Regions from separate parts of the Paenibacillus sp. FSL R5-0486 genome, predicted to be linked through region 2. Evidence: riboswitches for the same ligand, from Rfam matches in the RefSeq annotation. Region 2 holds a riboswitch; each other region holds the start of a gene.
The links. Region 2 has a riboswitch for thiamine pyrophosphate ahead of MKY01_RS18195 (thiamine phosphate synthase). Riboswitches for the same ligand answer to the same signal wherever they lie in the genome.

Region 1 (10,836 bases), 3.3 Mb from region 2:
AGCAGTAACACGTCGCCTTCAAGTTCAGGAACGTATTACTTCACAGATCGCTGACATTCTGACAGAGGCCGTTGAGCCTCATGGAGTTATGGTCGTTGTGGAAGGCGAGCACTTGTGCATGTGTTCCCGCGGCGTGAAGAAACCGGGAAGCAAGACGGTGACGTCTGCTGTACGTGGTTCTTTCCGTGAGAATCCGGCACAACGTGCGGAGTTCTTGTCTTTGGTGAAAGATTAAGATCAGGTATGTCCACTCGCTGGACAAGCCGGATGTGTAAGTTCCTTTGGTTTTGGATGCAGCAGTTTCTAAGCCATAGGATGTGATATAAATAAGCCGTGTTCCCTGGGAACCGGCTTATTTATATATGCGTTGTCCTTCCTATATACTGGATACATATGAATTTGTTAAGCCGGAGGTAATGGAACGATGAGTGTATCTTCCCATTCAGATCATCCGGTTCAGCCGGAAAAGGGACTACAGGCAGATCAACAGGCTACATTGCGCCTGCAAATCTGGGAGACACCACTCATGCGACAAGGTAGTAGTGTACTCGAAGCTTTTGCTTGGGAAGAAGTTATGTGCAGGCGGGTTGGGGCAGGGCATCTACCTGTTGCACATATATGGAGACACCCAGATGCCTTTGTAGCGGGTCTGCGTGACCGCAGGTTGCCACAGGCTGTACAAGCGATGGAACAGATTAGAAGCCAAGGGACAGCGGTCTGTGTTCGGCCTTCGGGTGGAGCGGCAGTACCCTTAACCCCAGGGGTAGTTAATGTGTCGCTGATTCTGCCTAATCCCGGACATGCCATCAATATTCATGATGATTTCCGTGAGATGGCTTCGATTATTGCCGAGTCGCTAACGCCGTGGTCGAATCAGGCGCAAACTGGTGAGGTTCAGGGTGCTTTTTGCCCGGGAGATTATGATGTCAGTGTAGGTGGCCTAAAATTCTGTGGTATTGCCCAGCGCAGGCAGGCAAAGGCGTATATCATTACGGCTTTTATCATCGTGGAAGGTCAGGGAGATCAACTGGCAGCGGACGTGCGACAATTCTATCAGCATGCAGCAGGTGGGGCGAGTGAAGGATATCCTGATGTTCAGCCTGGCACGATGGCAAGTCTGAAAGAATTGGCAGGTGTACCTTCAGCCGCGGCATATACTGCGGCTTTGGTTCGAACACTACGGGATCGCTATCCACAGGCGGAGACCAGCAGGGTGCTTAGCGTTGGCTCTGAAGAAGTACGCCTGACAGCTGAGCAGATGAAGCTGCGATACGATTAACACTTTTTACTAGGGCTTGGAATTGGTTAATAGAGATGATATGATGTGATTTCGGAAGGAGAGTGTTAGGATGGACACATTGAGATATACGTATTTATATGAGGTTGTATCAACAGGCGAAAAATCCGAGTTCAGCCAAATGGCAACAAGCAAGGAAGAGGCTGCTGCACTGATCGTTGCACGTATAGCCGATCTGGAGTTTACAGACGAGTCTGATATCAAGCTGGGCGATCTGATCTCCATTAGCAAACAGGTTGGCGACAACTATGTGGCTTGCGAGGGCTGTGCTTCTTAAGTGAACATTTAGAAATAGGAAGTCTCTCAAAATACAAGCAAGTCTCTTTTTACAGGAGGCTTGCTTTTTTGTCTACACCAAAAGAGATATCGTTCAGTCATTCGGCTGGAGATATCTCTTTTTTCTCTAATCCATCTAACCCAAAGCTTAATAAGGCGGCCACAACAACTTGCGTGCTGTTTCGTAACGCTCGGCAACAGCGGGCCAGTAGACAACGTTCCACCAATCCTCGATATACTTTTTGCGTTCATTCTGATGTTTCAGATAGTAGGCATGTTCCCACACATCCAGTGGCAGGAGTGGTACGATATCGGACTGGGACAGGTTCTGGTGTTTTTCCGCCTGCAAAATCTCCAAACGATGTGCTCTCGGGCTCCAGACAAGCATCGCCCAGCCACTGCCTTCCACCTTGTTCGCGGCTTCTGTGAATTGATTCTTAAACGCTTCATAACTTCCGAAATCTCGCTTGATCTGCTCTGCGAGCATACCGGAAGGTTTGCCGCCGCCAGCAGGGTTCATAATTGTCCAGAAGATCGTATGCAGGTAGTGGCCTGCCCCGTTGAAGGCAAGTTCACGTTCCCAATGTTTGATGAGTTCAAAGTTATTCTTTTTTCTCGATTCCGCCAGCTTCTTCTCTGCTACATTCAGTCCGTCCACATAAGATTGATGGTGTTTATCATGATGGATACGCATCGTCAGCTCATCAATATGTGGCTCCAGCGCATTGTACGCATAGGGGAGAGGCGGCAGTGTGTGTCCTCCAATGGGAACCGGCTTTTCTTTTACAGGAGGTGCTGTAGAGCTGGGTGTGGCTTGTGTTGTTCCGGTAGAAGGCGTTTGAATGGTTGCGGATTGGATCTGAGCTGAAGCCGCAGGTGCATTTATATTTCCCTCTGGAGAAGTTGGAGCTTCTGAAGCTTGGCGATGGACGCTTCCTGACTCTGACGTATGCAACGCATTTTCCAGAAAAAGTGATGGCTCCGAATCCGTTTCACGCAAGATGCCCGGTTGGCCAAGCGTATCCAAAACGCCCAGAAAATACTCCGATTCGCGGATAAAATGCAGAATGAGTACTTTGGCAAGCGGTACAGCTTGCACAGCAGCACTTTGCTCCAGAAGAACATACAGCTGTTTGATGAACTCCCTCGATTGCTTACGAGCTGCCGCCACAAGTTGATCGATACAACGAACGATGTAGGGGGCTGGTGGATGGGTTGCGGGCAATAGCTGTTTTAAAAGCTGATTGGCTACTCGCTCACTGTTTGCAAAGGTAACCTCCCATTCCTCCAGTAGCTTGACGTATGGGGGCTCCAGATCAGGAACCAGGGCACGAATGACGAGTGTATGTTCTTTCTCCTGCTCTTTCCAGAAACGGATTTCCTCCAATGTCCGCAGAGGCAGCAGGTGACCATATTCATACCAGTTCATCTATGTTGAACCTCCTTCAGATGAAATTCATTGCATGCAGACCCTCTGTTCATGCGTCCCAAGAGTATATTCTCCGAGCTTGTTGTCCTATGAGTGAAAAAAAAAGAGCCCCTGAGGGCTCTGGAATCAACGAAAAGTTCGGTGATTGAAATTTGGTTATTCTCCATTATTCGTGTTTTGCACATCGTCACTGCTTGTTTTCGTTACATGACTGAGGAAAGTTGAGACACGGCGCAGATATTCCTTTGGATGCTCCCGGAAGATCAACTCATGATGCGCATCCTGGACAATCCATACATCCGAGTACGGATTGGTCTGGTTGGCGGCGAGTTGCTCCGCAATTGGATAAGGCGCCTTCTCGTCCTCTGTACCATGGATGAAGAAAATCGGGAACGGATAATCTTCCTTTTTCACTTCCTGGTATGGAATCTGTTGTAATCCGGTACCATTCAGAACAGGGAACAACAGTTTCATGATCTCCAGTGTAGGCTGACGTGGCAGATCGATCTGGTTGTGAATGTTGTGGTACAGCGTATCTGGCTCCAGCAGGAACGCACTGTCCAGAATCATTGCATCCACTTCCTTCGTAATCAGTCCGGTTTGTAACGCTGTACCGGCACCCATCGAGAAGCCCCAGACAACCAGTTCCTGCGCACCACGTTGCTTGGCGAACTGGATCGCACCGAGCAGTTGCTGTGACTCAGCTTTGCCACCTGTGGCTACAGCTTTGTTCACCTGTGAGGCGAAGCCATAATCGAACATGACCACGTTAAACCCAAGTTGATGGGCATAATGTGCCAGGTCATACATGGGTACCCATGTTTCTTCACGATTGGCACCATAGCCGTGACTGAAAATAATCGTTTTGCTTGCAGCATTGTCAGCAGGTATATACCATCCCTGCATCGTGCGGCTGCCATCCGCTGCCGGGAACGTGATGTCTTCATACTTCATGTTCTTGGCTTGCATCGGATTGGAGAAGACAGGCGCTACCGTTGGATTGGATAATACCCATGCGATATAACCATGCAGTGCAATAAAACAAAACAGTAGAAAAAATACAACGGAGAGCAGCAACGCTACGATAATATGTTTGAACCGAATCAGCCTCGGTGATAGGGAAGAGGGCAGATCGGACACTTTTGTTTGCAGCGGGGCTTCGCTCTGGGATGATTGATACATGAATGCCCCTCCTTTGAAGTTCAGTTGAAGATAACAACGACATGAAAAGAGAATTGCGTCGATTTCAGAGCCTGCTTCAGAGCGATATCTTAATGTAATATATCTTTATCGTATGTTCCAATATAGTCAAAGTCAATTGATTGAGGGCATTTGTTACGCAATTGTTATATAGTTCTTAAGATATATGGGTAACATTACCTTAGTGTGTAAATTACAGGGGATTAAGTCTTATAAAAAGGAAAAATTTACACGTTGGCCTATTTTGATTTTGGCTCTTTTTGGTTTACAGATGAGACCGTTTCTCATATAATTTATGTAACCAAGTTTCATGTGATGAAACATGAGGAGGGCATTATGCCATGGAAGATCGCAAGTTAACCGTCCGGGCTGTGGAACGGGCGCTGGATATATTATTATGTTTTACCACACGCAGTGATCTGGGACTCACCGAAATTGCCAGCCAGATTGGCCTGCACAAAAGTACAGTGCACCGTTTGATGGCTACGCTGGAGGATCGAGGGTTCGTGATCCGCGATGCAGCAACAGAGAAGTACCGACTTGGCATCCGAATCTGGGAGCTGTCAGCTCATATGTCCCGCAGTGATGATCCCGCTATTCTGCTGTTGCCTGCGATGGAGCGACTGAGAGATCGATTGGGTGAGACCGTGAGTCTGTACCTGCGTGATGGGAGTGAACGGATTCGGATTCAGGCGGTGCAAAGTGATCAGGCGATCCGCCGAGTTGCTCCCGTTGGTGTTAGACTCCCGCTGTCTGTGGGGGCTTCCAGCAAAGTCCTGATGGCGTTTGCCACGGACGAGGATCGTGAAGAACTGATGAACGGGCCGGAATGGCCGGTGTTTATTGATCCCGCGGTGTATTTAGCGCAGATGGGAGATATCCGGGATAACGGATATGCCACAAGTTACGAGGAACGTGAGCCGGGAGCTGCCGCGGTATCTGTACCTATTATGGATCGCAGAGGCAATATTGCAGCTGCGCTCTCGGTCTCAGGACCTGTCAGCCGACTTTCGCAGGAGACATTGCATGAATACGCACCTGTGTTGAAGGATGCTGCTACGCAAATGGGGCTCATGTTATCCTGATGTTGAGGTAAGTTTTTTCTCCAATAGAGTTTGATCATTTGGAATATAAAGGTTGTTTTTATGTTCCGGTTGCGCTACTCTGTAATGGACGGCCCAGCGGGGCCAGCTTCATTGAATATGAACGGCGGCTTATGTAAGCCGCAACTTATTAACGTTACTGGGGGAGTCCGAATTGTCCGGACTGAGACGGAATCGCATGAGATTCCGGACCCTTTGCACCTGATCTGGATCATACCAGCGTAGGGAAGTAATCGGCGATATGACCACAACCACCACATGATGTGACCCTTGTAGGGCTCCGTTAAGGAGCTGCGTAAAGGTGCATTATTGGTGATGGACATAAAAGTCGGTTCCTTCGGGGACCGGCTTTTTTATATACAGGGAACGGGCGATATAGCGCGGATTTTATGGGCTTCTTTTTCAATAACCTGCGAAAGTGGGCTTGGATAAGGAGAGGAGTCACCATAGATTCATGATTTGTGGCAGCCTCCGTCTGTTGTTAACTGTACATGAAAAGTGTCTCCCCTGGTCTGGTGTAGGATCGCTCTTTCTTCTCTGCATTGCGCATGATTTGGACAGGTACGTAAGCGACCTAATGATGAAACCAACCAAACAAGCGACGAACACTGAGGAGGAGACAAGCGAACATGAGTACAGGAAATCAAACGGGACAACAAGCGATGGAACAGGAACATAACGGTCAGCAGGTGGAAAAGGAAACAGGGGCGGCCGGACGGGTTCAGCCCTTTCCGGGCAGCCGCAAAGTCTACATTCAGGGCTCACGGCCGGACATTGCTGTACCGGAACGTGAGATAGCCCTTCATGACACGAATACTCCCCAAGGGGTGGAGCATAACGAACCGCTGCGTGTCTACGATACGAGCGGCCCGATGACCGATCCCGCATTTCACGCCGATATCCGTGCAGGTCTGCCAGCTCTGCGCACACGTTGGATCACAGAGCGTGGCGATGTCGAAGCTTACCAAGGCCGTACAGTTAAACCGGAGGATAACGGACTGAAGCCCGGAGGGAAGAGAGCTGGCGCTGAAGAGTACCCCGGATTGCGTGGCAAACCGCTGCGAGCACAGCCAGGACGCTGCGTGACTCAGATGCATTATGCGAGGCAGGGAGTCATTACGGCTGAGATGGAATTCGCCGCCATTCGTGAAGGCGTGGAGCCGGAATTTGTGCGGCAGGAGCTGGCGAGTGGACGGGCCATTCTGCCATCCAACATCAATCACCCGGAGAGTGAGCCGATGTTGATCGGTCGTCATTTTCACGTGAAGATCAATGCCAACATAGGTAACTCTGCCGTATCTTCCTCCATCGAGGAAGAGGTCGAGAAGATGACTTGGGCGGTACGATGGGGATCGGATACGGTGATGGATCTGTCCACAGGCAAAAACATTCATACCACCCGGGAATGGATCATCCGTAATTCACCTGTGCCGATTGGTACGGTACCGCTGTATCAGGCGCTGGAGAAGGTGAATGGCGAAGCGGAAGCGCTGACCTGGGAGTTGTACCGTGACACACTCATTGAGCAGGCAGAGCAGGGCGTGGACTACTTTACGATTCATGCAGGTGTACTGTTGCGTTATATCCCCATGACCGCCAAGCGGATGACAGGCATTGTGTCTCGAGGTGGGTCCATTATGGCAGCATGGTGCCTTGCGCATCATCAGGAGAATTTTTTGTACACCCATTTTGAAGAAATCTGCGAGATTATGAAAAGGTATGATGTGGCGTTTTCGCTGGGAGATGGACTTCGTCCAGGCAGTATCTACGATGCGAATGACGAAGCTCAGATGGCGGAACTGGCTACGCTTGGGGAACTGACGCAGATCGCATGGAAGCATGATGTGCAGGTGATGATCGAAGGCCCGGGTCACGTGCCGATGCATAAAATCAAGGAGAATGTGGACTTGCAGATGGAAATCTGTAAAGAAGCACCGTTCTACACACTTGGGCCGCTAACGACCGACATTGCGCCAGGATATGATCACATCACGTCCGCCATTGGGGCAGCCATGATTGGCTGGTTCGGCACGTCCATGCTCTGTTATGTTACGCCAAAAGAACATCTGGGCCTGCCCAACAAGGATGATGTGCGGGAAGGGGTCATCGCCTACAAGATCGCAGCTCACGCCGCCGATCTGGCGAAGGGACATCCGCGTGCTCAGCGCCGGGATGACGCATTGTCCAAAGCACGGTTCGAGTTCCGCTGGAGGGACCAGTTCAACCTGTCACTGGACCCGGAACGGGCATTATCCTACCATGACGAGACGCTGCCAGCAGAAGGGGCCAAGGAAGCTCATTTCTGCTCCATGTGCGGACCAAAGTTCTGTAGCATGCGCATTACGCAGGACATTCGTGCCTTTGCCGCAGATAAAGGATTGTCCGAGAATGAGGCTGTAGCTGCCGGGATGCAGGAAAAGGCCGAAGAATATCGGACACGTTCCTAGGCGCCGGTACAGCGCAAGCTGGGCAGTCTGAAATAGAGATAAAGCCGTTTCTCTCTGTCATTGCAGAGAAGAACGGCTTTTTTTAGTGTTATGTCATGTATGTATTCTTAACCATACTCAGCCTTTATCAGAATTAGCTTTGTGATTAAGTGTGGTCCATATCTTATACAGAATTCCTGCGATAACGAATAAAAGAGCATCACTGAGTTTTGGTGCTCCTCCGTATAGAAATGCGGAACAGGAAAAACCTACTATAAACAGTAAAACAATATAGAGGAATCGCATATTAGTTCACCTCGTTAATTTGTGGTGTTACTAAGTAAGTGAGTTCATAGTTGCATAGTTTCAGATAGAACTTGTTACTTCACTCCAAATCAGCAGCTACTGTCGAGCCAAGCCCAAATCCTTCTCCAAATACGCCGCAAGCAATGCCAGCGGGCTATGGATTGGAATACCGCGATCTATTGTAACCTGTGCAGCAGCGGGAGCCATAGACAGTTGGGCCGCCACTACCGCTTTACCCGGGTACTGCTCAGCAATCTGCTGTAAGCCTTCTCGTACCGCTTCGAGATACCCTTGCTGATCTCCACGCATAATCAACTCAAATGTCCCAGGGATGCACACCGCTTCCGTCTGAGATGTCTTGGCAACGTGTAGTTGCCCATTCTCATCCTCTTGCTGTAATACCCGATTCAACCGTGCCATCGTTCCTTCAATAGTTGCCGGGTTGGTGAATGTTATTATGTAATCTCCTGCTACTCGCCGCATCTCCTGCAATAACGGATCATCTATGCCGATCACAGGCACAGGGACCTGTATGGCTTCCTGCTCCAATGCTGTCGCAAACAGGGTACACGTGACCAGAATGGCATCGGCATGACACTCAGCGATCCATTGGAGCGTCTGGGCTACCTTCTCGTGAATGACAACCTCGGAAAAGTCAGCGTCATGTTTAAGACGGTCCAGACCTGGATCGACGTAATGGACCAATTCAACTTCATAAGGAGCAAGCGTCTCTTCAATTAAGGCGATGTTGGAATAATGAGCGTGAAAACAACCAATGGTGATCATGTGCTAAGTCCCCTTTTACAGTTCGTATATGTCATGGATCTTTTAGATATTTAAACCATTATAGAAACATGCCTGAGAACTGTACAGTCGTTTATTGCTCAACGCCAATAACCGCCCTTCCGCCAAGCTGCGGAAAGACGGTTGATAACCTGACTCGACTAGGGTCGGTCCGGTGTCCATTTTTATCTAAGGGAAGGAGAAGCATTTTTCTTCGCCATTTTTTGTTGCAGAATTTCATGAAAGGATAGACCTTGAGTGTTCTCATTCTCCTTTTTAGGAGCAGTGGTCGCCGTGTTGCGCGGATATTGGTGATGGTACGGGATCATTTGCTGAATAGGCATGCGGATCATCTTGGTTCCTCCTTTGATGCGTTTTTTTGAATTATGTATTTCGACTGGTTACCATGCCAGGTGCGCATATAGGTACATGTGACTTGTTAGACGAAATAGAAGAGTTTAAAGCGTAATTCCAATTGGATTGTAGTGATTTTACCCGGTTTTAAGGAGATGTAAACGTTTTTAGGGAAATTCAGGAGAAAAGGACCTGATATGAAAGGTTTGATATGGGAGGATCGAATCGGTTGTTATGTGAATAGTCCCAATTTTAAGGAAGTCAATGGTACCCGCATATGAGGCATATTATCTGGTTAAATGATGCAAAGCATGCTAACTAACTTGGTACCATGGTCGGGTTGTTTAGGGAGTAATGTAGTTCCGGATATAACAAAAAAACTGCCGAGTGTACTCGGCAGCTTGCATGATATGAAGAAGGATGCGATGAAACTTGTATTCTGTCTGAGGTGGTATCGTGTTGGCTTTATCTACTTTGGCGAACAGCGATGTATATATCCACTTGTACACTTTCGGGATTCAGGCTGCGTTCATCATATAATTCAAAATCCCCGGTGAACGTACGATCGCTTTGTTTGTCCCATGCCCACACGGCTCCCCAGGCTTCGCCAACAACCTCTGCCATCGGTCCTTTTCTGGAAGTGAATATGGCGTAAGTTGCAGGAGGGAGTAAAATGTCGTCCAATCCCTCAGGCAACGATTCGTTCGGACTGACCTCATGCCCTACCAGTATGGTGTATTCTCCGGTTATCCCATCGGTGTAATCCGTGTAACAACCATAGCGAACAACTTCAGGTGCAGGTAGGTGCTCTGAGGTAAAATAATTGTTCCAGAGTCCCTGAATACAACCTTTGCCACTGATTTCAATGGCGTTGGTTGTGCGGGCGGATAAGCCGGCAAGACGTTTGCCGGGGAGCGTGACATAACGAACGGGCTGGGCAGAGAACGAATGCTCTGTTGTTACCTGACCAGGATTAGCGGAAGCAGTAGAGTTTTCAGCCAGAGATTCTGTGTGTTGATCCGTTGTATTCGTGCGCCAACGCTTCAAAAAAGGAAGCTGGTTGCGCAGCATCGAACGAGCGGATTCCTCATCCATGCCTTCGTCCTTCAGAATGGCAGTGCACATCTCCGTCATGCCTTCTAGTGACATACCGGGCTGCTCAAACTTGCCCTCTTTGTAACAATAAATACAGTACTCACGGGTTGTGCTTCCATCTGCTTCCGTTCCGAATTGGGCAGGGGTTGTGAGCGGCATGCCGCAGCTTTGACATACAGTGACGTTCATGATTAATTCCTCCTCATATATGTACAGATTGAATATATCTGAAGTATACGGGTAGGAACTGGACAGCTGTCTGTCAGGTTTGAGTCGGAGGTATATAATTTTGTACAATTTGCTCCGCGATACGGCAGATTTCATCCCGAATATGCTGAGGTTCCAATACTTCAACGTCCGCGCCGAAGCCTAGAATGAATCCATATAACCAGCCATCCTCGGGAAAAGCAACCTGGCTGATATAATACCCAGTCCCATCAGGCATGACGTTCTCGATCCCAAACCATTCTTCCGCAATATGACGGACGCGAGCATGGAATTTCAAGGTTAACCTAGCTTGATTATCCGGACGGCTCCATTCCTGTTGCCAGGGTCTGTCCTGTGGGT
Region 2 (10,836 bases):
TTCACCGCTCCAATCGAACGCTGGGCTAGAGTCAGTTTCCCAACGATGGATGAATTTTATCGCAGCAAAATCGGTTTTGTTACCAAAATATCGATCTATGTGATCATCATCCTTGCTTATTTGCTTCTGCAAAGACTCCAGCAATACGATGAGACCCGTTATCGGTCAGGGCATAAGCATTCATGGTTGGATCAGTTTCTGTACAAGCAAATCTTCATACGGAAATTGGCGATGTTGTTTGCAGCAAAACCTGGCAGTGCACAGTACAGTCAAACGATAAGGCTCATGAGGGAGAGCAGTTCAGAGTTGAAATACGAATGGCTTGCCATTCGACGAGTGTTGTTATTCGCAGGTTGTTTGGTCCTTACAATGGGTTGCATCTTGCTGTTGCACCAGGTTGAACGTAACCACATCTTGTATGATCCAATCCGCGATGATCGAATGTTTGGTGCAATGGCTGAAGCGGATCTCAGGAAAGCTGAGGAAAAAACAGCGTTGGATCAATCCGTGCTGGAAAGTGTAGAAATGAACCGAGGAGCTACATACGAAGAAGTCTCCAAAGCGTTACAGCAGTTATCTCCAGTTCAGTTAGACCATGATACCCAGAATGAGACCATCACGCGCATTATGCAGAAACTTGAGGTATATAACAAACAATATGTACGCTGGTGGGAAATGATTATAGCCATTCTCATGGGTGCAGCGGGGTACTACATGCCCGTATGGCTCATGTTATTTCAGCGGAAAATGCGAAGGTTGGATATGCGACATGAAATCTATCAATTCCAGACAGTGATTTCCATTTTACGTGAGATGGACCGGATGTCAGTCGAGGAGATATTGGAGTGGCTTAATCGATTTGCCGTCATTTTCAAGCGCCCGCTGCAAAAATGTTTGTTGCATTTTGAACATGGACCAGAGCTTGCACTTGAACAATTAAAGGAAGAGGCGGGCTTGCCCGAGTTCCAGCGACTGGTTGATAAATTACAGCTTGCCCTTGGCAAAATCTCAATACGTGAAGCCTTCGATGATCTCGAGAGCATGATGGCATTTTATTTTGAACAACGCAAGCAGGAGTACAGCAAAATGATAGATGTCAAAGCATCATGGGGCAGAACCATCGGATTTACACCTATGTACGCCCTTATCTTTTTGTATCTGGTCATTCCATTGGTCGGTATGAGTTTCTTACAGATGAGCATTTATTATGAGCAAATTCAGAAACTGTAGCACAATTCATCTGTGTGACAGTCTGAAATAGTTTAATAACTTATAACTTGGGAGGATTTATCATGAACAATGCATCAAGCGCTTTAAAGGTGGCAGCAGGGATATTCTTAACAATCGCTTTGATCACAATTGTAGTTCTGTTGTTTATTTCGGCTCAGGAGGCAACCAAGACGGCCCAGAACAATTTTGCTGATATCCAAACCGAGTTGTCCCAGGCTGCATTTACGGTATATGACGGAACAACCATCAGTGGATCACAGGTAACGAATGCGCTGCGTAAATATGCGGACAAGGACCAGTTCGGTATTCAAGTTATTACAGGTAAAAATAAAGCGGGTCAATGGTACGGCAATCAATTAAACATTTCACAGGATCTCAATAATGCGGACTACGGCTCGGTTATTGCACCCGACGATAAAGTGGGGATTATTAACCAGACCATGAGTGAAAAAGAAAATCAATATGTCAATCCAAGTGGTAAATTCAAAGCCATTATCGTAAAAGACCGTTCGAACGTGGTAAGAGGGCTGATCTTCCAGCAATCCTGACAGGAGTTGGTTTAACATGTCAAGGAATACACAGCATCTCATGTTGTTTTGTACGGCGGTTGTCCTTTTTGTGACAGCCTGCCTGTACGGGCAACAGAATGTTAAGATTTTATCAGCGGCCTTGAACGACAGAGTACAGACAACAGCAGGCATGGAAGGTCGGCTGACAACAACACTGCATACCACCAATCTGTATCAGTATAGTGGAGCGGGAGTGTTGCATACCGTTAGACAGATGACAGGCACAGGCATTCCTGTGGAGGTAGATGGAACTTCGTATGTGATCGATCCACTTGTCAGCAAAACAGCGACGATTCCTGTCCAGCTCGATGCCACCTACAGACCAGAGTTTATACGAAATGAAACTGGAGAACTGCTCAAGATTGTTTTTTGGAAGGAGGCGAGTGTGAATTGATTAATGCCGCATCCAAGCTGCTTGCCGTATTGCTCGCAGTCCTTCTGCTCTATGTGTACCCAGCTGCTGAAACAGCCGATCGGCAGGATGATATAGCACGTATGGCGGCTGTTCAGAATGTAACACGTTTTGTTGATGCTGTCCGAACAAAAGGGTATATTTCACCTCGAATGTTGGCTGATTTTGAGGAGCAACTGGCCCAGACGGGCAATGTGTATGATGTGTCGATGGAACATTTACATAAGAAATATGTACCTCACTATATAGACCCGATGGACAATAACAGTTTTAACGGGACCTATGAAGTGGTGCAGGATGGATATTATGCAGCTCAGATTCGAGAAAGACTATTCCCATCCTCAGGTGTGATACCGGTTGATGATCCTGGCCGAAGATATACGTTGACGACAGGGGATTTTTTCACCGTGACGCTCCAAAATACAAATCGTACACCTTCCATGCTCATTCGTGAATGGTTGAGTGGCACGGTTCAGGCTTCAGCAGTATTTGTAACATACGGAGGTATGGTCCTCAATGAAGATTACTGAGCTTTCCATTGTATTCGTGCTGATCTTTTTCCCGCTCTTCTGGATCATCTCACTCCATACGCAAGATGCCGAAGAGGCTCAATATCTTGGCCAACGATACAGATCTGCACTTCAAACTGCAGTCATGGATGCAGGTGCAGTGATGCATCAAAATGAGAAGCAAAATGATGAAGCAGGTTATGATTCAACCAAGTTTGTTAAAGCGGACAAAGAGCTTGCCTTGTTGACATTTACGCAGACGATGGCTTTGAATATGGGGATTCAGAATGATCCTGCAGCTATTCGAAACATGTTTAATTACATTCCTGCCGTGGTTATTCTGGATTATGATGGCTATTATATGTTGTCCACAGAAACAGAGTTGACAGGTAACCGTGAAGATTCTTTAAGGCAAGTGTGGAGTCCCAAGAAACCTTATACATATTCAGATTCTAATGGTAACAGTATTAACTTTACACTGGACGACTACGTATATGCCTTTGACGCAAGCGCAGGGAAATGGATTGAGGGATTCCAAAAAGAACTGGCCTCAAGCACACAGATTCCTTTACTTCAGAATACCAGCGTATTTGAGCAAGTTAGACAAAGCCGGATTGTGACTGCTGTACAGGATGATCTGGCTGATGTGATTAACCGCCATAATGAGTTTGCCAGAAAGAACGGTATTTCCTATACGTTTACGATGCCCCTGATTGCGCAGGAAGATTGGTACAACTCCATTAACGATACAGGGATTATGGCCTTTATCCAAGGTATAGGTGTGGGTGACCAAAAGATCAACAATTATGCGATCGGTGGAGGCAGACTTGTGAAGAAAACGGCCATCGTAGGTGGGGTAGATCCTTTAACGGGTATCAAGTACTATTACCCCTCCACATGTGGTAATGGTTACCGTGCTGAAGAGGTGTTTACAGACGCAAGACAAGCAGCTGCACAAGGCAATTTTGAATATAAATGCTCTAATCGTTAGGGTAGCCTGTATGATAAAATCATGTAAGAGGTTCCTGAACTGTTTACATTACTTTCAGAAAAGACGGGACCTGTGCTAGAATAGGGTTTCGGAACAATAACAAAAGTAATGTCTAATAGATAGGAGCAACCTCATCTTATGAGTTTATTGTCAGTAGAGAACGTAAGTCACAATTTTGGAGATCGCACGTTATTTAAAAATGTATCGTTTCGTTTACTTGCCGGAGAGCGCGTAGGACTTGTTGGTGCCAATGGTGTGGGTAAATCCACATTAATGAACATCCTTACCGGTAAATTGCTTAAAGATAGTGGAAAAGTGGAATGGACACCTAAGGTCCGTTATGGATATCTGGATCAGCACACAAAGCTTACCCCAGGCAAAACCATTCGTGACGTTCTTAAAGATGCATTCCTTCCGTTGCTTGAATTAGAAAAAGAAATGATGAATATAACGGACCAGATGGCAGATGCAGATCCAGATAAGCTGGAGCAGTTGCTGGAAGAGATGGGCGATATTCAGGAACAACTGGAACAGGGCGACTTTTATCTGATTGACGTAAAAGTGGAAGAGATGGCCAATGGACTTGGTTTGTCCGCAATTGGTCTGGATCGGGATGTCGCAGCTCTAAGTGGTGGACAACGTACCAAGGTGCTTCTGGCCAAGCTTCTGCTTGAGAAACCTACAGCTCTTTTGCTGGATGAGCCGACCAACTATCTGGATGTAGAACACATTGAATGGTTGTCACGTTACCTGAAGGACTACCCTCATGCGTTTCTTTTAATCTCCCATGACACGGAATTCATGAATGAAGTCGTAAATGTCATTTATCATTTGGAATTTGCCAAATTAACGAGATATGCAGCGAACTATAACAAGTTCCTCGAGATGGCTGATATGAATAAAGCCCAGCATATTGATGCGTACGAGAAGCAGCAAGAGTACATCAAGAAGCAGGAAGATTTCATTCAGCGTAACAAGGCACGTGCTTCAACTTCTGGTCGAGCGAAGAGCCGGGAGAAGCAACTGGACAGAATTGAACGTATTGATCGTCCAGATGAAGCGGCCAAACCAACGTTCAAATTCAAGGATGCCCGCGCGAGCAGCAAAACGGTCTTTGAGGGCATTGATTTTGAAATTGGATATACGTATCCTTTGCTGCCTAAAATGACAATGACAATTGAACGTGGTGAAAAAATTGCCATCGTAGGTTGTAATGGTGTGGGTAAATCAACACTGCTGAAAACCATCCTGGGAAAAATATCTCCACTCAGTGGAAAGACTTTCTTGGGCGATTATCTCGAAACGGCCTATTTTGAGCAGGAAGTTCGTGCTGGGAATATCACGCCGATTGAGGATGTCTGGAATGAGTTTTCACATTTGACCCAGAATGAGGTCCGGGGTCATCTCGCTCGCTGCGGGTTGAAAAATGAGCACATTACCCGTCCGCTTAACATGCTGAGTGGTGGAGAGCAAGCCAAGGTTCGTCTATGCAAACTCTTGATGCGTGAAAGCAACTGGATTCTATTCGATGAGCCGACGAACCATTTGGATGTCACAGCTAAAGCTGAGTTACAGCGTGCCTTGCAAGAATTCAAGGGAACGGTGTTGCTGGTATCTCATGAACCTGATTTCTACGAGGGTTGGGTTACCAAAACATGGAATGTTGAAGAATGGTCTGAGAAAAACTAGACAATTCAAGCAACGCTTAATAGAAATGAACGGTGACAAAAAAATCCTTCTATGGTAACATAGGCTACAACTTCATATGAACACTAGGGGGGCCGCACGATGTGGCTGAGATGGAAGAATGCGATTCCGGACCCTTTGCACCTGATCTGGATCATACCAGCGTAGGGAAGTGGCGAGCGCGTTTCAGTGAATGACGTGAGCAAACGGCAATTCGAAAGAATTCAACCGTCTTGCTTAGTAAATTGAAACATGCAGTTGCGTGTATAACGTTATGGCTATAAGGTCTATAGCTTTATTGCACGAAATGAACTGTATGTATCAGTCAGTCATCTGGTCCTATAATTAATACGCAGCCACTCCCCTACGGGAGTGGCTTTTTTGTGTTTTCATAGCATTCACGCATGGAAGGAGATGAAAAGTACGGTAATTTCTCATGAACGTGTACACGGATCATTTGAACTGCATGTTGTATCTACGGGTGTAGGGAATCAAGCATCTTTTGTAAAAGCTGCAAAGGACGTTTGGCCATGGGTGGACTACATCCATATACGAGAGAAACAACTCTCGTGGCAACAAAAGATCGGTTGGGCTGAAAGTCTGCGTGGTGTTGGCGTTCCGTCTTGTCGCATCGTTATCAATGGTTCAGAGCTGCCTTCACAGAATGACATCTATGGCGGTGTACATTGGGGGCAAGATGCGATACGTAACTACAACCCTGCTGTTATAAGCAATGTCCAGCGAATTCGTCTGGGTGTATCTGTTCATTCAATCGATGAGGCAAAAATCGCTGAAGAACGGGGAGCCGATTACCTTTTCTTCGGGCATGTCTACTCAACCAACAGTAAGCCTGATCTTGAACCAAGAGGATTATATGCTCTGGCTGAAGTGTGCTCTGGTGTCTCCATTCCTGTCATGGCGATTGGGGGCATCGAACCGGGAAACATTCACGCTATTCGCTCTGCAGGCTCACAGGGAGTCGCTGTGATTTCGAATGTATGGGCGAGCGATTCCCCGGATCGGGCCGCTGAATCATTAAGGCAGGCTATCGTTGCTACAGAAAGTTTGAGCCGCTGAATCAAGGAGATGAGAGGATGAAAAAGATCATTACTGATAGACCGGATAAGATTTATGCAGAAACGATTATTGTAGGCGGAGGCGTTGTTGGATGTGCCATTGCGTATGAGCTTGCTTCCCATGGACAGGATGTGCTGTTACTGGAGCGTTCGACGATTGCAGGAGGCACTTCTTGCGCAGCGGCTGGGATGCTGGCAGCAGACAGTGAGGATTTTGCTCATCCTTTGATGGCTAAGCTCGCCAGGCAGAGTAGACAGTTACTTATCGAGCAACAGGTGCTAATGGCTACACTCAGTGAGGTAGAGACTGGCCTGCAACGCCAGGGATTCCTAACTCCTTTTCGTTCATACAGTGAATTAAGTAGCTATAAGAACAATCGGAAGTCTGCGTTGTCTGCTTCTGCTGATGAGGTGTGGTGGGACCGTTCCGTTGTGCAACAGGAGGCATCATGGCTTAACAGAGATACATATGGAGCCTACTACAGACCTTACGAGAGTGAGATTCTTCCAGTCCATCTAACGAAGGCATATGCTGAATCCGCTCAAGCATTGGGAGCACGGGTTATGGAGGACATACAGGATATACGTGTGCAAGCAAACGAACACGGCGTGCAGGGGATCACCACATCGATCGGTGAGATGAAATGCAAACATGTCATTATAGCGGCTGGATTACAGAGTGAAGAGTTGATGAGACATGTGAATCTGAGCTTGCCTGTGTGGTCGGTAAAAGGTGAAATAGCCGCCGTTCAGTTCTCAGATGAACATGCAGGGTACGGACCTGATAGAACGGTGTATGCAGAGGATATCTATATTGTTCCCAAAGCCAATGGAGAGGTTTGGCTTGGGGCAACCAGTCTGCCAGGCAGAACGGATTTGAACGTTTCTGTACAGGGTGTTCAGAAGCTGCTAACAGCGGCTACCCACTGGGTGCCTGGGATGAAGGAAGCACAATTTATACGAGCGTGGGCAGGCGTAAGACCGGCAACTCCCGATGGACTGCCTTATATAGGTGCTTGCAAGAGTATACCTGGGTTGTTTGCCGCCTTTGGACATTACCGCAACGGTATCTTGCTTAGTGCGATAACAGGCAGGCTTATCGCTGAGTTGCTCGCTGGCAAAAGCTCAGAAGAACTCGGAATTGAGGCGCTGAGCCCTGAGCGATTGAACAGAAAGGGAGTGGTGCAGTGAATATCATCGTTAATGGTCAACGGATGGAGATTGAAGACAGATTGAATCGTGTGGATAAATTACTCCAATCTTTTGATTTGCAAGTCAAGACTGTAGTTGTAGAGCTGAACAAGCATATTTTAACCCGTGAGTATCATGAAACGACGGCATTAAGAGAAGGCGATCGAATCGAGATTGTACATTTTGTAGGAGGCGGTTGATGATGTTGAACATTGGTAAATATACGTTTGAGTCCAGATTGTTGCTTGGAACAGGCAAGTTTTCGGATCTGGAAGTGCAAAGTCAGGCTGTGGAAGCATCTGAAACGGAAGTTTTGACCTTTGCTGTTCGTCGTCTGAATCTGGAAGAGCGTAACCAGAAGCATTTCCTGGATACGTTGGATCTGGATAAATACACACTTCTTCCGAATACGGCAGGGGCTTCCACTGCGGAAGAGGCGGTGCGGATTGCCGAGCTTGCGCGGGCTTCAGGACTTTGTGATATGATAAAAGTCGAAGTCATCGGAGATGGAATGACGTTACTCCCAGATCCGATTGAAACGTACAAGGCTTGCGAAATTTTGCTGGAAAAGGGCTTCACGGTATTGCCTTATATTTCGGATGATGTCATTCTGACCAAAAGGCTACAATTACTTGGCGTACATGCTGTAATGCCTGGCGCTTCTCCCATCGGAGCTGGTAGAGGTATCATCAATCCCTATAACCTTGAGATCATCATTGAGCAGGCCGTTGTACCTGTAATTGTGGATGCAGGATTGCGCTCCCCAAAAGATGCTGCTTATGCGATGGAACTTGGTGCCGATGGCGTATTGTTAAATACAGCCGTATCTGGATCAGGGGATCCAGTGAGCATGGCTAAAGCGATGCGATTGGGGGTAGAAGCGGGTAGATTGGCATATGAGGCAGGCATGATTCCCGTAAAGCGTTATGCAGCAGCCAGTAGTCCGGTGGAAGGAATGGTTCATACATGACAGATCAAATAACATCTTTCGAGCAGGCCGATCGTTATTCCAGACAGGAACGGTACGCGCCACTTGGTAAGGAAGGCCAGGCCAGATTAAAGGGCAGCAGAGTTTTAATTGTAGGCGCTGGCGCACTTGGAACAGGAATTGCAGAAACGTTAGTTCGTTCAGGAGTCGGACACTTAACGATTGTGGATCGTGATTATGTGGAGTGGAGTAACCTGCAGCGGCAGCAATTATATGTAGAACAGGACGCGCTTGAGCGGATACCGAAGGCAATGGCGGCGGAAAAACGTTTATCTGCCATTAATTCCACGGTTCATGTGGAAGGGAAAGTGTTGGACGTCAGAGTAGATGAGTTGGAAGAACTCGTTCAGCATACAGACTTGATCATGGATGCAACGGATAATTTTGATACCCGACTACTCATTAACGATATGGCACAGAAGCACGGTATTCCCTGGATTTATGGTGGATGCGTAGGTAGTTATGGTATTACCTATACGTTTATGCCCGGAGATACGCCATGTTTAAATTGTTTGCTGGGTGAAGTCCCTCTGGGTGGAGATACCTGTGATACGTCTGGCATCATACCTCAAGCGGTACAGATGGTAACGGCGAATCAGACCGCAGAAGCGATGAAGTTACTTAGTGGCAATGCAAATGCATTGAGACGTAAGTTATTGTCATTTGACGTGTGGAGGAACGAATACATATCCATCAATGTGGATGGTGCGAAAAAGAAAGACTGTCCTTCCTGCGGTACTTCGGCAACGTATCCATATCTTTCTGCGTCCAATCTGGAGAAAACCGATGTGTTGTGTGGCAGGGACACCGTTCAGATCCGACCTGCACGGCGCATGAATCTGGATCTTCAACAAACAGCGGAACGTCTGGATAGACTTCAAGAAGGAAAAGTGGAATCCAATCCGTTTCTGGTTTCTTTTACAACAGGAGTCCATAGAATGGTCATTTTCCAAGATGGACGTGTCCTCGTACACGGAACAAAAGACACAGCTGAAGCACGTACGCTCGTCCATCGTTACTTTGGTTAAAGCAAGAAAGAAGCAAAGTCTGTTCCCTTAAGGGAATGGACTTTTTCATTTTACGGCATGCTATCTGTACCAACCATTGCTGCGAGCAGTGGGGATAGAGACAGGCCGGGTGAAAAAGAGTGAAAACAGCCATTTTGCTGATTGGAGCAGGAGAGCAGGTCAGCCTTATTCAGGATGTTTTATGTAGCGAAGGGTATGAAGTGCAACGAATGGAGTGGTCTGAACTAAATCGATCCGTCGAGCCTTCGTTGTTGCATATTAACCTGATCATCCTGGTAGACCGGGAAGAGGGGACGAAACATTGTGGCCAGGATCAGAAATTAGAATTAAAACGATGGTTAGATAAAGGTCAGGTTATACCTCTACTGGTTATTACTTCAAATGCATCTCCTGAGTTCATCGTGGAATGGCTGGATTATGGAGCTAATGACGTGATGGAGGAACCGATCCACATGACCGTAATGCTTGCCAGAATACGAAACTTATTGCGTGTTTTTGCGAATGCAACACCAGAGGGCGAAGAAGTAATTGTAGTTCATGATCTTAAAGTGAATTTGCGTTCAAGACGGGTAAATCGTGCGGGTGAATACCTGACATTAACACCAAAAGAGTACGAATTGCTGGAATTTCTGGCCCTGCATGTGAATGAAGCATGTACCCGGAGTGATATTTTGCGGGAAGTATGGGGATATGAGTATGCGATGGATACCAACGTTGTGGATGTGTATATCAAACATCTGAGGGTTAAGGTGGATAAGGGAAGAAGTGTGAAACTGATTCATACTGTGCGTGGGATCGGTTATATGTTGCATGATAAAAATTAGATTACTAGGTTAGTTCCATGAATCACCAGTTTAAAGTGTGGCAAAAAGAGGGTAAAAATAAAAGACCGGATAATACCCCCGGTCCTTACTCATTAGCTATGATGTGAATCTAAAGTACACGACGAGCTTTAACATACGTTCTCTTCCAAGTACCAGAGTCCAGATCAGAGAGGGTTACGCCTGGAGATCCGTACGTATGCAGAATCTTACCATTTCCCGCATAAACGCCTACGTGAGTGACATTGGAACCGGTAGAACGGCTACCGCTGGAGAAGAATACCAGATCTCCGACACGGAGATTAGCTTTAGACACAGCTTTACCTTCTTTGGAT
Region 3 (10,836 bases), 3.1 Mb from region 2:
CGCATTGAGGAAAAAGTAGTTCCAGGCAGCGGGGTCAAAATTGCCCCGAATGTATACCTGAATCAGGACCATGAGTTCCAGTGGCCAAGTCTGGATGCACCTGAAGATGACGGTAAAGGCTTTTGCCATGCACTTCGCGGTCAGGCAGCTGTGCTTGTAGATGGAACGGTGGTTCCATGCTGTCTCGATGGCGAGGGTGTGATTAACCTTGGTAATGTGCACGAGAAGTCATTCTCGGAGATTATTGAGGGTGAGCGAGCGAACAATCTGGTATATGGCTTCTCCAAACGCGAAGCTGTAGAAGAGTTGTGTAGAAAGTGCGGTTATCGTCAGAGATTTGGAGCCTGATATCTTATATCAGCAAGCCAGAAGCCATTCAAGATCACACATTTGGAGACAAATGCAGTGGTCTTTCTTTGTTATCGGGGATTAAGTGAGGGGTATATACGTTACAAATGAGCATACCAGAGGTTGATATGAGCATATTGCTTGAGAGACCTAGCATGCAAAAAATGCCGATATGACAGGGATTGTACGATGTCATGATATATCTGATCTAATGATTATTCTAGTTACCTCCCTTATTTGGTAAGATTAGGTTGTAGATCGGACAGAGGTGCACCTCTGAAGATCTTCCAGTACAAGCCCAGGCTGTACACTACCAAAAAACGAGAGAATAAGGGAGGAATAAAGTTATGAAAAAAATGTTGACGTTGTTACTGTCCGCTGGTTTGGTTGCTTCTATATTTGGTGCAGTTCCGGCTGCGGCTGCGCCTACGGTTGTAAATTCAACCATTGTGGTTCCAAAGGGCACGACCTATGACGGCCAAGGTAAAACATTTGTAGCCAATCCTTCCACACTGGGCGACGGATCTCAAGCAGAAAATCAGAAGCCAGTCTTCCGTCTGGAGGCAGGGGCCACGCTCAAAAACGTAAACATTGGATCACCAGCTGCTGATGGTGTTCACTGTTATGGCAACTGTAATATATCGAATGTGGTCTGGCAGGACGTGGGCGAGGATGCACTGACATTGAAGTCTGCCGGAACGGTTAACATTACCGGTGGGGCAGCGTATAAGGCTTATGATAAAGTGTTCCAGATGAATGCAGCTGGAACAATTAACATCAAAAATTTCCGTGCAGATGATATTGGCAAACTGGTTCGCCAAAATGGTGGAACTTCCTTTGCAGTTAACATGACGCTGGATAACTCCAACATTTCCAATGTAAAAGATTCGATTATGCGTACAGACAGCAGCACATCACAAGGGAAAATTACGAATACCCGTTATTCCAAAGTACCAACGTTGTTCAAGGGGTTTGCTTCAGGGAAAACGAGCCAGTCTGGGAACACGCAATATTAGACAGAAGATTGAATCGCTGGAGTTGGTAAAAGTTTAAGCTCTGCTTGTAATTTGAAGTTAAAATATAACGCCAAAAAGAGCGTTCCAAGGTCATTGTTACAATGACTTTGTGGGACGCTCTTTGTAATGCAGATGTCATAGTATAGTTCTGCTGAGCAATGTTTTATAGAGGATGCTCAAATTATTGCTCTCCCGGAACTTCAACGATGACTTTGCCTTTCTCGGGGACAACAGAACCGGTATCAATAGAGTCCAATTTGTTCATGATTTCGTAAGAGGTTTCTTCAAGCATGCGAGAGTACTTAAATGATACGAGTGTTTGACCTGTTACGGAAGGACGAGTCCCTGCTTCAGCAACGGCTTTGTTTTTAATAAAGAACAGGTCACCGATGGTTCCGGCATTTTTGCTGATGTTAGCCTGCCATTGTAGCAGTGCACTTCCATTTTTAAGGATATAATAACTGATCAGATCGTTATCCTCAACAACGAAGAAACGATCTTTTTTGTCTTGTTCAAAAATGTATTCAATGGATGAATCCACTGGACCCAAAGGGTTGCGAATGTCCAGACGTGCTTGTCCCAGTTCAGAGAAGCGTGGCAGATGCAGTGCGGCTTCACGCGCCACAGTCAGATCGGAACTGTTATATTCTTTTACAATCGTAGCATCGGTAGTGTAAATGTAGGCTTCCTTGGCCTTCTGGTTCCACTGCACCTTGGCACCAAAAGCTTCACCGATGGCACGGAGCGGAAGCATCGCTTTACCATTCACCAGAATCGGCGCTGAGGATAATGTCGCATTCTGACCGTTTTTCTTCATTGTTTTGCTGTTAGGTGTAAGGACATACTTATCGCTGCCTGTGCTAATGCTGATCTCTTTTGTTTTGTTATTGTAACCAAACGTATAGTTGCCGAGGAATTGAAGCTCCGTCAATGCCACGTACGTAATACCCTGCCGTATGACAACATCATATTGAGCTTGAACATTGTTAATATAAGCTGTCGGTTTAGGTTTAGTTGTTGCGGCTTCCGCCACAGTGGATGAGAGTAAGGCAGGTGCCGTGCCTGCGGTGAGTATCGAAGCGGCAAGGACCATTTTCCATGTTTTAAGCTGCCAAACAGAATTGTAATCTTTCATCACTATCAATCTCCCTTCTAATGTTTAAGACGGACTACATAACCTAAATGTTTCATATTATGGAAAGTGAACCATCAGATTCTTTCCCCTGTTACCCCAAATGAAGCATGATGATTTTTCTAGGGATTGCCACAAATACCCATCTGATGTACATTAGAAGCAATGAAATAAGTGAACCGGGAGCTCAATGAAGTTGGGCTGAGAGAGCGGCCTTGTGCCGCTGACCGTACATCTGATCTGGGTAATGCCAGCGTAGAGAACATGGATTTGCGATATGTAAGGGTGAATTGTGGGAATGAACGTGGATGAACAACAGACCTCTTTGAACTGTGGTGGTGTATCTGCCATGACGGAGGGGGGCTGGTTGATATTCCGTATTTTCGACATCCATCCAATACATCATTGTGAGGATTGTACACTGTACGTAAGGCCTGCCCGGAACCGGGGAGGCTTTTTCGTTTATTTTGATAACCCCCACAGGGAACAAAGGAAGGACGTAGAGAAAATGGCAACAAAAGCAGGCAACAAGCGATTGAAACTAACGGATATTCTGGTAACCATCGTGATCGCAGTAGTGTTTGGGGTGATTTACAAGATATGGGGACCTACATATGACTTGATGAAACCATTTGGCGTTCATGCGGAGCAGATGATCTACGGCATGTGGTTTATGGCGGGCACGTTTGCTTTTGTTATCATTCGTAAACCAGGCGTGGCTATTCTTGCCGAAGTTGCGGCATCAACGGTAAGTGCTTTTCTGGGTAGTGAATGGGGCATGTCCACACTTGTATACGGTCTGTTGCAAGGATTGGGAGCCGAGATATTCTTCGCCGCATTTTTGTATCGCAAAACCAATCTGTTTGTCACCTGTCTTGCAGCCATAGGAGCCGCAGCGGCTTCGCTTTTGCTGGATTACCAGTACGGGTATATTGATTCACTCTCGGCCTGGAACTACACGTTATTTATCGGATTCCGCTTCATTGGAAGCATCTTGATTGCTGGAGTGTTCGCTTATTATCTCGCCAAAGCATTGGAACTGACTGGTGTAACGCGCTCACTTAGACCGGTATCCAAACAAGATTATGAGGCGCTGGATTAGATGAGCGGAGAGGAAAATTCGCAAGCGGTAAGTGTGACAAATCTAAGATGCAAGTTCCCGGGAGAGGAAGCCTTGATATTTCAAGGCTTGTCTCTTTCTGTGCGTCAAGGGGAGAAAGTGCTGTTGCTTGGCCCAAGTGGCTCCGGTAAATCGACGTTATTGCAAATTCTGAGCGGTCTGATACCCCGTTCGGTTGAGATTCCGATGAAATGTGATGATATTCAGGTTCCCGCCCAAGCAGGAGTGGTCTTTCAAGATCCGGATACCCAGTTCTGTATGTCCTTTACGGATGAAGAGATCGCATTTGTTCTGGAAAACCGAAATATTCCGCGTGAAGAGATGCCTGCTCTGATTGAATATTATCTGAAACAAGTGGGGTTATCCTTTGAACAGAATCGTGTATTGATCCAGTCCATGTCTCAGGGGATGAAGCAGCGTCTTGCGATTGCTTCGATGCTTGCCATGGACCCGGAGGTATTGTTTTTGGATGAACCCACTGCACTTCTGGATGATGAGGGGACTTCCCAGGTATGGGATACCGTCAAACGGATCGCCAGTGACAAAACGATCATCATCGTTGAACACAAAATAAACAAGATTGTGGATATGGTCGACCGCATCATTGTATTATCACCTGAAGGAAAGATTGTGGCGGATGGGCCAGCACAGCAGGTATTTACAGATGAACGGGGCAAGCTGAAGGCTTATGGAATCTGGTATCCGGGTGTGTGGGATGAGCACGAGCAGGCAACTAAGGAAGAAGAGGGAAGTACTTCTGGAGAGCTTCAAGTGTGTGTGGACCACGGCATCTCAAGTTTGGAAGCACAGCAATCGTCTGGCTTATCCGATACACCGGGTATATCCCTCATCTCTCACGTCTCATCCTTATCACCTGTATCACCCGGCTATCTGCCTGCACTGGACTTGCAACAGTTCACCGGATGGCGTGGGAAAACACCCTTCATTCAGGTAGAACAGGCCAAAGTATGGCATGGGGATTGGATTGGTATTGTCGGAGCTAATGGAGCTGGCAAGAGTTCATTGTTGTTATCTCTGATGAGTATCCTGAAAACAACAGGTCATTATGAGGTGGACGGTCAGCCTTCTGGCAAAACGGAGCAGCTTGCAGATCGAATTGCGTTTGTATTTCAGAACCCGGAGTTTCAATTTGTGACCAACACGGTCGCGGAAGAAGTGGAATTCTCATTGCTGGGGGGCAGGCTGACAACGGAAGAAAGACTTGTCAGGACTGATCATATGTTGAATCAATTTGGGCTAATAGCCCTCTCCGAGCGCCATCCCTACCAATTATCGATGGGGCAGAAACGACGCTTGAGCGTTGCCTCTGCACTGGTGAGAGAGCAGCGAATACTGCTGTTGGATGAACCTACTTTTGGACAGGATGCCCGCAATACGTTTGCCATGTTAGCACAGCTGGAGCAATTGCGGAGAGAGGGAACAGCCATTGTTATGGTTACCCATGATCGTGAAATCGTAAAAAGATATTGCACCCGAATCTGGATGGTAGATGAGGGGAGGTTATCTGATGCAACTGTCGTTTCCTCACCGTGAAACCTGGCTTCATAACGTCAATCCGGGATTAAAGATGATCATTCTGACGATGATGTTTGTCATCGTTATCCTCATTCACAATCTGAATGTAATGACCAACGTTGCGATGGCGATGATGTTATTACTGTGCTGGACAGGTCATCCGTGGTACAGATTGATACTGTACGCATCACCATTCATTCTGGTGTTTATCTCGACGTCTACAGGTATGATGATGTTTGGTAAGGGCGAGACCACATGGTATAAGTGGGGACTGATCCACATAACCGAAGAGAGTTTCTATCGCGGTCTACACTTGGGTTTTCGCTCGTTGACTATGGCCGCGGCTGGGTTACTCTTTGGTCTTACGACCAAGCCTGTCAGACTGTTTTATTCTCTGATGCAGCAGTGGAAGCTTCCGGCGAAATACGCCTATAGCTTTCTGGCCGCGATGCGCATGATCCCCATTTTGCTGGATGAATTCCAGACGCTCCGTTACGCGATTCGTATTCGTGGAACACAGCAACGTGGCTCTCGCTGGAATGTGTATCGTACACTCAAGCGTTACGCTATTCCGCTGCTGGCACAGAGTATTCGCCGTGCACAGCGAATGGCGGTAGCGATGGAAGCGAAAGGGTTCACAGATGGCGCGAGCCGCACGTATTACATTCAGATTGGCTATTCGCGAGCTGATCTGTGGTTTGTATTTTATTATATGCTCACCTTAACAGCGGCTTATTACATCGGGATTACCTTTCCTTATCATGCTACGATGGTGGATGTAAGGTAATACGGGCAGATAGATAGAAATATATTGAGGTAAACGGTAACTTTTTCCTTTTTACTGCGTCTCTATTGGAAATAACTTCTAATGAATGGGGATGAACGAGAGTGAAGACGGGTCCTGACTGGCAGAGAACGGGGTACAAATGGATTACCATGACTGGATTATCAGCTGTGCTGTTGACGGGCTGGATGCTGCTGGATTCCAAAATGGTCGCCCTTGAAGGACAAGCTTTGGCTACAACGCCACAAGCATTGGGGGCAAGTTCCCAAGTCTTAACTGCAAAGTTAGCTTACAAACAAGGAGACACCGTTACGCTTATTAATGACATCCCTCTGTTCAAAAACAGAAGGGACGGCAGTGTGGCTGCTGACAAGCTGGGGATTGAATACTATACAACAAAAAACGAAAAGTATACGTTGGCCTCGGTTCGAGGTGAGTGGGTGCAGCTTAAGTCAACCGATTATGGAAACTTTTGGCTGCCAAGTTGGTATGCACTGAAGGAGAGCAGAAGTATGACGGAAACAGCTCCCCAAAGCTTCACACTCCAATCAGGCAGCAAGTTGTATCTGGTTCCAGATAGTTCTACAACTTGGTCTAGTGAGAAAGCGCTAACAGATAAGGCTGTTATTGTTGCAAAGTGGAAAGGCTGGTATGGGGTCTCCATTGCCCCACGAGTCTGGAATAAAGAATCTTTCACGTATCGGCCAGGACTCTTCTGGATCAAGGCACAGGCTATAGAACAGCGGATGAATGTGGCTGATGGCTGGTTCATTCAGGAGGCATCGCTGCCAACTTCGGTTATACGCCATCTGACAGATATGAAGCTGAACAATGCAATCACCTCCAAACAAGTGGCTGGGTGGTTAGGCGAACCGGATTGGAAAGAGAGTTCAAGCAATTTGAATGATACTGGTTATGCAATGAGTATTGGGCAGACCTGGAGATATGAGCGGGAAGATGCACAATTTCTGGTCACATTCAACAAGAATGGCAAGGTGGTCAGGACACGCTGGAATCTACCACAGGATAATCGAAATGCTGTCGTTTCCGATTGGAACATCAGTCGGGCGGATGAATATGGGTTCACAACAAAAATCTATGGCACAACACTGCCAACGACAATCCCTTGGAAACCGGTATGGACCAACCAGGGGGATATTAACTACACTTTTTTACAAGCAGCCACGGATGACGTGCTCCTGATGAAAGGCGATGACGGTGGATTTAGCGGAGGTTACTACGAAGGTTCCATATATGCCCTTGACCGACATTCCGGCCAGCAATTATGGGGGATTAACGGGGGTTTTGGAAGACAGCAGGCAGAGGTGGATGCAGAGCGCAAATACGTTACAATCTACACCGATTATGACCCTGATAAGAAAAAATACGTGGATCGTATTCGTCATCTGAACTTGAAGAACGGAAAGGTCATGTGGACGTACACTCCTAAGCAAAATTTTAGACTAAATGGCATCACCGCTGCTAAGAACGTTGTGGTTGTGGATAACCCGGTTGTTGAGAGCTCAAGCAACAGTTGGTTAACGGTTCTGGACAGTGCAAACGGAAAAACATTGTGGACGCGAAAACTGGCTACAGGTTATGAATTATTGAACAAGAGTGCAGATGACCCCTATGTGTTGTATTGGGAAAAGAATAAGCTGGTTGCAGCCGATCCGCAATCAGGGCGAACCGTATGGAGCTTAAAGGGCAAACGATCCACCATAGAACAATTTTGGAATGATCCATATACTGGTGGAATTGAACGTCTTGATCCCTTTGCAACCACGAATGCTGAAAGATGGCTATCACTAGATAATCAGTGGCTTCTGCTTGATCTGAACACGGGGAAAAAGCTTGCCCAATTCCCTGCTCGGGTAGGACAGAGATTTGAGGAGCTGAATGATGGCATGTTGTTGATCCGTGAGAACAAGAATGGCAATCATTACGGAGAATATGAAGATTTTACAACCACCCTGTATGATGCCAAGACAGGCATAACACGCTGGACGCACAAGGGCAAGATTGAACGAGGACTGGTGGAAGAGGATCAGTTGTATGTGATTAAGAATGGCTACCCGGCGGCTGTGGATTATAAAACGGGGGAGACGCGCTGGGATACCAAAGATACGATTGCAACACTAAGGCATCCGACGAATCAGGGAAGTTATCTGGTCATTGATGATCAGTTGCTGTTGCCCATGGACGAGAATTTGCTCGTAATGAACAAAAAGAATGGAGCACTGTTAGGTCGTGTACATGACGTTGTGATGGGAAACCCGGAGCACCGGGACCGGGATGCGAAGAATGGAATGATTAACCGGATCGGTAATGAAGTGTATGTGGGTTCGTCCAACGGACGTTTTCGTGTATATGAAGCCAGCCGCCTGCAGGAGGCAATCTCACCTTAAAAGCTTGTCTCGTAAGGGATGTTGATTTATTATAAATGAACAGGCTTGCTCGCGCTCCGGTTATCGGCTGTGCGGGCTTTCTTCATGTGTTCTTGAAGAACCATGCATGATCATTCACGGGAGGACTCTCCATGATCTCATTATATGGTGTAAGCAAACGTTATAACGAGCGCGGTTCCCGTGCAGATCAGGGATTCGAAGCATTAAGCTCGGTGTCCCTCGAAGTGGGACAAGGAGAAATACATGGCATCATTGGATCGAGTGGTGCAGGCAAATCCACACTTCTGCGGATGCTCAACGGGTTGGAAAAGCCGGATGATGGTGAGGTTGTTGTGAATGGGCAGCACCTGACCCAGATGAATGAACAGAGTCTGCGTCAGGCACGAAGATCCATTGGCATGATCTTTCAACACTTCAATCTTGTCAGTAACCGAACGGTGAGTGGCAATGTCTGCATGCCATTGGAGCTTGCGGGTATGCCCCGTGCGCAGCGAGTTGAACGTGGACTTGAGGTGCTGCGGTTTGTTGGACTGGAAGACAAGACGGGGCAATATCCTGCTCAGCTTAGCGGAGGACAGAAGCAGCGTGTGGCGATTGCACGAGCGCTGGCCAGTCGTCCGGATGTGCTGCTCTGTGATGAACCGACCTCTTCGCTTGATCCACAGACCACGAACGGTATTCTGGATGTGCTGCGACATATCAATGAAACGCTGGGCGTGACCATTGTTGTAGTAACGCATGAGATGGAAGTGGCTCGCAGACTATGTCACAGGATATCCGTCATGAAGGATGGGCGACTCGTTCGTACGTTGTCTAAAGCGGAAGTGAGCAGTATCCCTGCTCCGCAGCCTGATCTGTTGACCTCCTTGCTTGCGGGTGACGAATACGGGATGACAGGTTCGTCTCTGTTCCGTCAGGCAGAAAAGGAGGACAAGTCATGAGGTTACCTGAGTCTGTGCTGAAATATCAGCATGAGATATGGCAGGCGATCGGAGAGACTTTTGTTATGGTGGGTATCTCCATTGCGGCAGCTGTTCTGATTGGGTTACCTCTGGGTACACTGCTGTACTTATTCCGGAGAGGACAACGGTATCAGAATCAAACGCTGTCCTTTGTACTCGGCAGTGTCGTTAACATCGTTCGTTCGTTTCCGTTCTTACTGCTGGTTGTATTCATGATTCCATTCACACGGATTGTTGTGGGAACGTCCATAGGTACGCTGGCGGCAACCGTGCCACTCTCAGTTATTGCCATTGCCTACTACGCCAGACTGGTGGAACAAGCGTTGCTGGATGTACCGAGGGGAGTGGTTGAAGCTGCTTCTTCCATGGGGGCATCGACGATGCAACTTGTGGTGAAGTTTTTGTACGTGGAGGCACGATCTGGTCTTGTACTGGGACTCACAACAGCTACGATTAGCTTCATCTCCTACTCGACGGTGATGGGTATTGTAGGTGGCGGCGGTGTTGGTGATTTTGCCATTCGCTACGGTTATCAGCGCTTCGAAACGGAGATTATGGTATTTACGATCATCATTATGATTATCCTGGTACAGATGATCCAATTCACAGGTAGCAGACTGTCCCACTGGCTGGATCGCAGATCCTGAACGGTTGGACCGTGCATTGCATTATTAAGAATAACCAATACAGATTATACGATGAGGGGTAGACATGAAATGAAAGTGAAAATGATGCTTATGTTGCTTGCAGTAATGCTGGTTGTAGCTGCTTGTGGCAAAAAAGAAGAAACACCTGCGGCTGAAGGAACAAAAGAAGATACACAAGCTGCACAAGAAGTTACGCTGAAAGTAGCCACGTTGATTCCACCGATGACAGACGTACTGGATATTGTTAAACCGCTTTTGAAGGAAGATGGCGTCAACCTGGAAGTTGTTGTGCTGTCAGATAACGTTCAACCAAATACGGCACTCGCGAACAAGGAAGTGGATGCAAACTTCTTCCAACACGTGCCTTACATGACCCAGTATAATGAGGCGAACAATGCCAATCTGGTGGCTGTACAGCCTATCTATAATGCCATCTATGGCGGCTACTCCAAAAAATACAAAACGATTGAGGAATTGCCAGAAGGTGCAACGATTGCAATTGCAAACGATCCTTCCAACATTGGTCGCTCTCTTGTAATGCTGGAGCAGAACGGGTTGATTAAGCTGAAAGAGGGCGCAGGTTTTAACGCCACCCAGGCAGACATCACCGAGAATACAAAGAACTTCAAGTTTGAGGAAGTGGACTTGTTGATGCTGGCTCGCATGGTGGATGATGCTGATCTGGTAGCCATGACACCGGCATATGCCAGTCCGCTCGGTCTTACACCGAAGAAGGATGCATTGTTAACCGAGAAGGATGATTCCCATTTTGCAATCACCATGGTTGCCCGTGAGGATAATAAGGACTCCGAAGCGATCCAGAAGCTGGCTAAACGCATGGCGGGTCCAGAGGTCAAAGCCTTCTTCGAAGAGAAATATGCAG

Region 1: it holds a riboswitch for thiamine pyrophosphate, as region 2 does, so the genes downstream of both, thiC (phosphomethylpyrimidine synthase ThiC) here and MKY01_RS18195 (thiamine phosphate synthase) in region 2, are expected to answer to the same signal.
Region 3: it holds a riboswitch for thiamine pyrophosphate, as region 2 does, so the genes downstream of both, MKY01_RS04690 (ECF transporter S component) here and MKY01_RS18195 (thiamine phosphate synthase) in region 2, are expected to answer to the same signal.

Annotation. Positions count from the first base shown of each region.
Region 1 covers NZ_CP150237.1:748,861-759,696, forward strand. Annotated here, with positions in the region: gene folE (GTP cyclohydrolase I FolE) at 1-235, shown strand, start outside; gene MKY01_RS03480 (lipoate--protein ligase family protein) at 425-1,279, shown strand; gene MKY01_RS03485 (hypothetical protein) at 1,350-1,574, shown strand; gene MKY01_RS03490 (Fe-Mn family superoxide dismutase) at 1,722-3,002, opposite strand; gene MKY01_RS03495 (alpha/beta hydrolase) at 3,159-4,184, opposite strand; gene MKY01_RS03500 (IclR family transcriptional regulator) at 4,544-5,287, shown strand; TPP riboswitch at 5,437-5,550, shown strand; gene thiC (phosphomethylpyrimidine synthase ThiC) at 5,968-7,752, shown strand; gene MKY01_RS03510 (hypothetical protein) at 8,134-8,823, opposite strand; gene MKY01_RS03515 (hypothetical protein) at 9,006-9,173, opposite strand; gene MKY01_RS03520 (zinc ribbon domain-containing protein) at 9,640-10,458, opposite strand; gene MKY01_RS03525 (YafY family protein) at 10,532-10,836, opposite strand, start outside.
Region 2 covers NZ_CP150237.1:4,096,157-4,106,992, reverse strand. Annotated here, with positions in the region: gene MKY01_RS18225 (hypothetical protein) at 1-1,230, shown strand, start outside; gene MKY01_RS18220 (hypothetical protein) at 1,293-1,778, shown strand; gene MKY01_RS18215 (hypothetical protein) at 1,795-2,193, shown strand; gene MKY01_RS18210 (hypothetical protein) at 2,190-2,741, shown strand; gene MKY01_RS18205 (hypothetical protein) at 2,728-3,711, shown strand; gene MKY01_RS18200 (ABC-F family ATP-binding cassette domain-containing protein) at 3,850-5,400, shown strand; TPP riboswitch at 5,476-5,585, shown strand; gene MKY01_RS18195 (thiamine phosphate synthase) at 5,812-6,474, shown strand; gene thiO (glycine oxidase ThiO) at 6,492-7,664, shown strand; gene thiS (sulfur carrier protein ThiS) at 7,661-7,864, shown strand; gene MKY01_RS18180 (thiazole synthase) at 7,867-8,634, shown strand; gene MKY01_RS18175 (ThiF family adenylyltransferase) at 8,631-9,680, shown strand; gene MKY01_RS18170 (response regulator transcription factor) at 9,800-10,504, shown strand; gene MKY01_RS18165 (C40 family peptidase) at 10,614-10,836, opposite strand, start outside.
Region 3 covers NZ_CP150237.1:1,037,251-1,048,086, forward strand. Annotated here, with positions in the region: gene MKY01_RS04675 (radical SAM/SPASM domain-containing protein) at 1-348, shown strand, start outside; gene MKY01_RS04680 (pectate lyase) at 696-1,364, shown strand; gene MKY01_RS04685 (copper amine oxidase N-terminal domain-containing protein) at 1,546-2,499, opposite strand; TPP riboswitch at 2,665-2,775, shown strand; gene MKY01_RS04690 (ECF transporter S component) at 3,005-3,598, shown strand; gene MKY01_RS04695 (ABC transporter ATP-binding protein) at 3,599-5,170, shown strand; gene MKY01_RS04700 (energy-coupling factor transporter transmembrane component T) at 5,145-5,939, shown strand; gene MKY01_RS04705 (PQQ-binding-like beta-propeller repeat protein) at 6,041-8,344, shown strand; gene MKY01_RS04710 (methionine ABC transporter ATP-binding protein) at 8,476-9,285, shown strand; gene MKY01_RS04715 (methionine ABC transporter permease) at 9,282-9,953, shown strand; gene MKY01_RS04720 (MetQ/NlpA family ABC transporter substrate-binding protein) at 10,005-10,836, shown strand, end outside.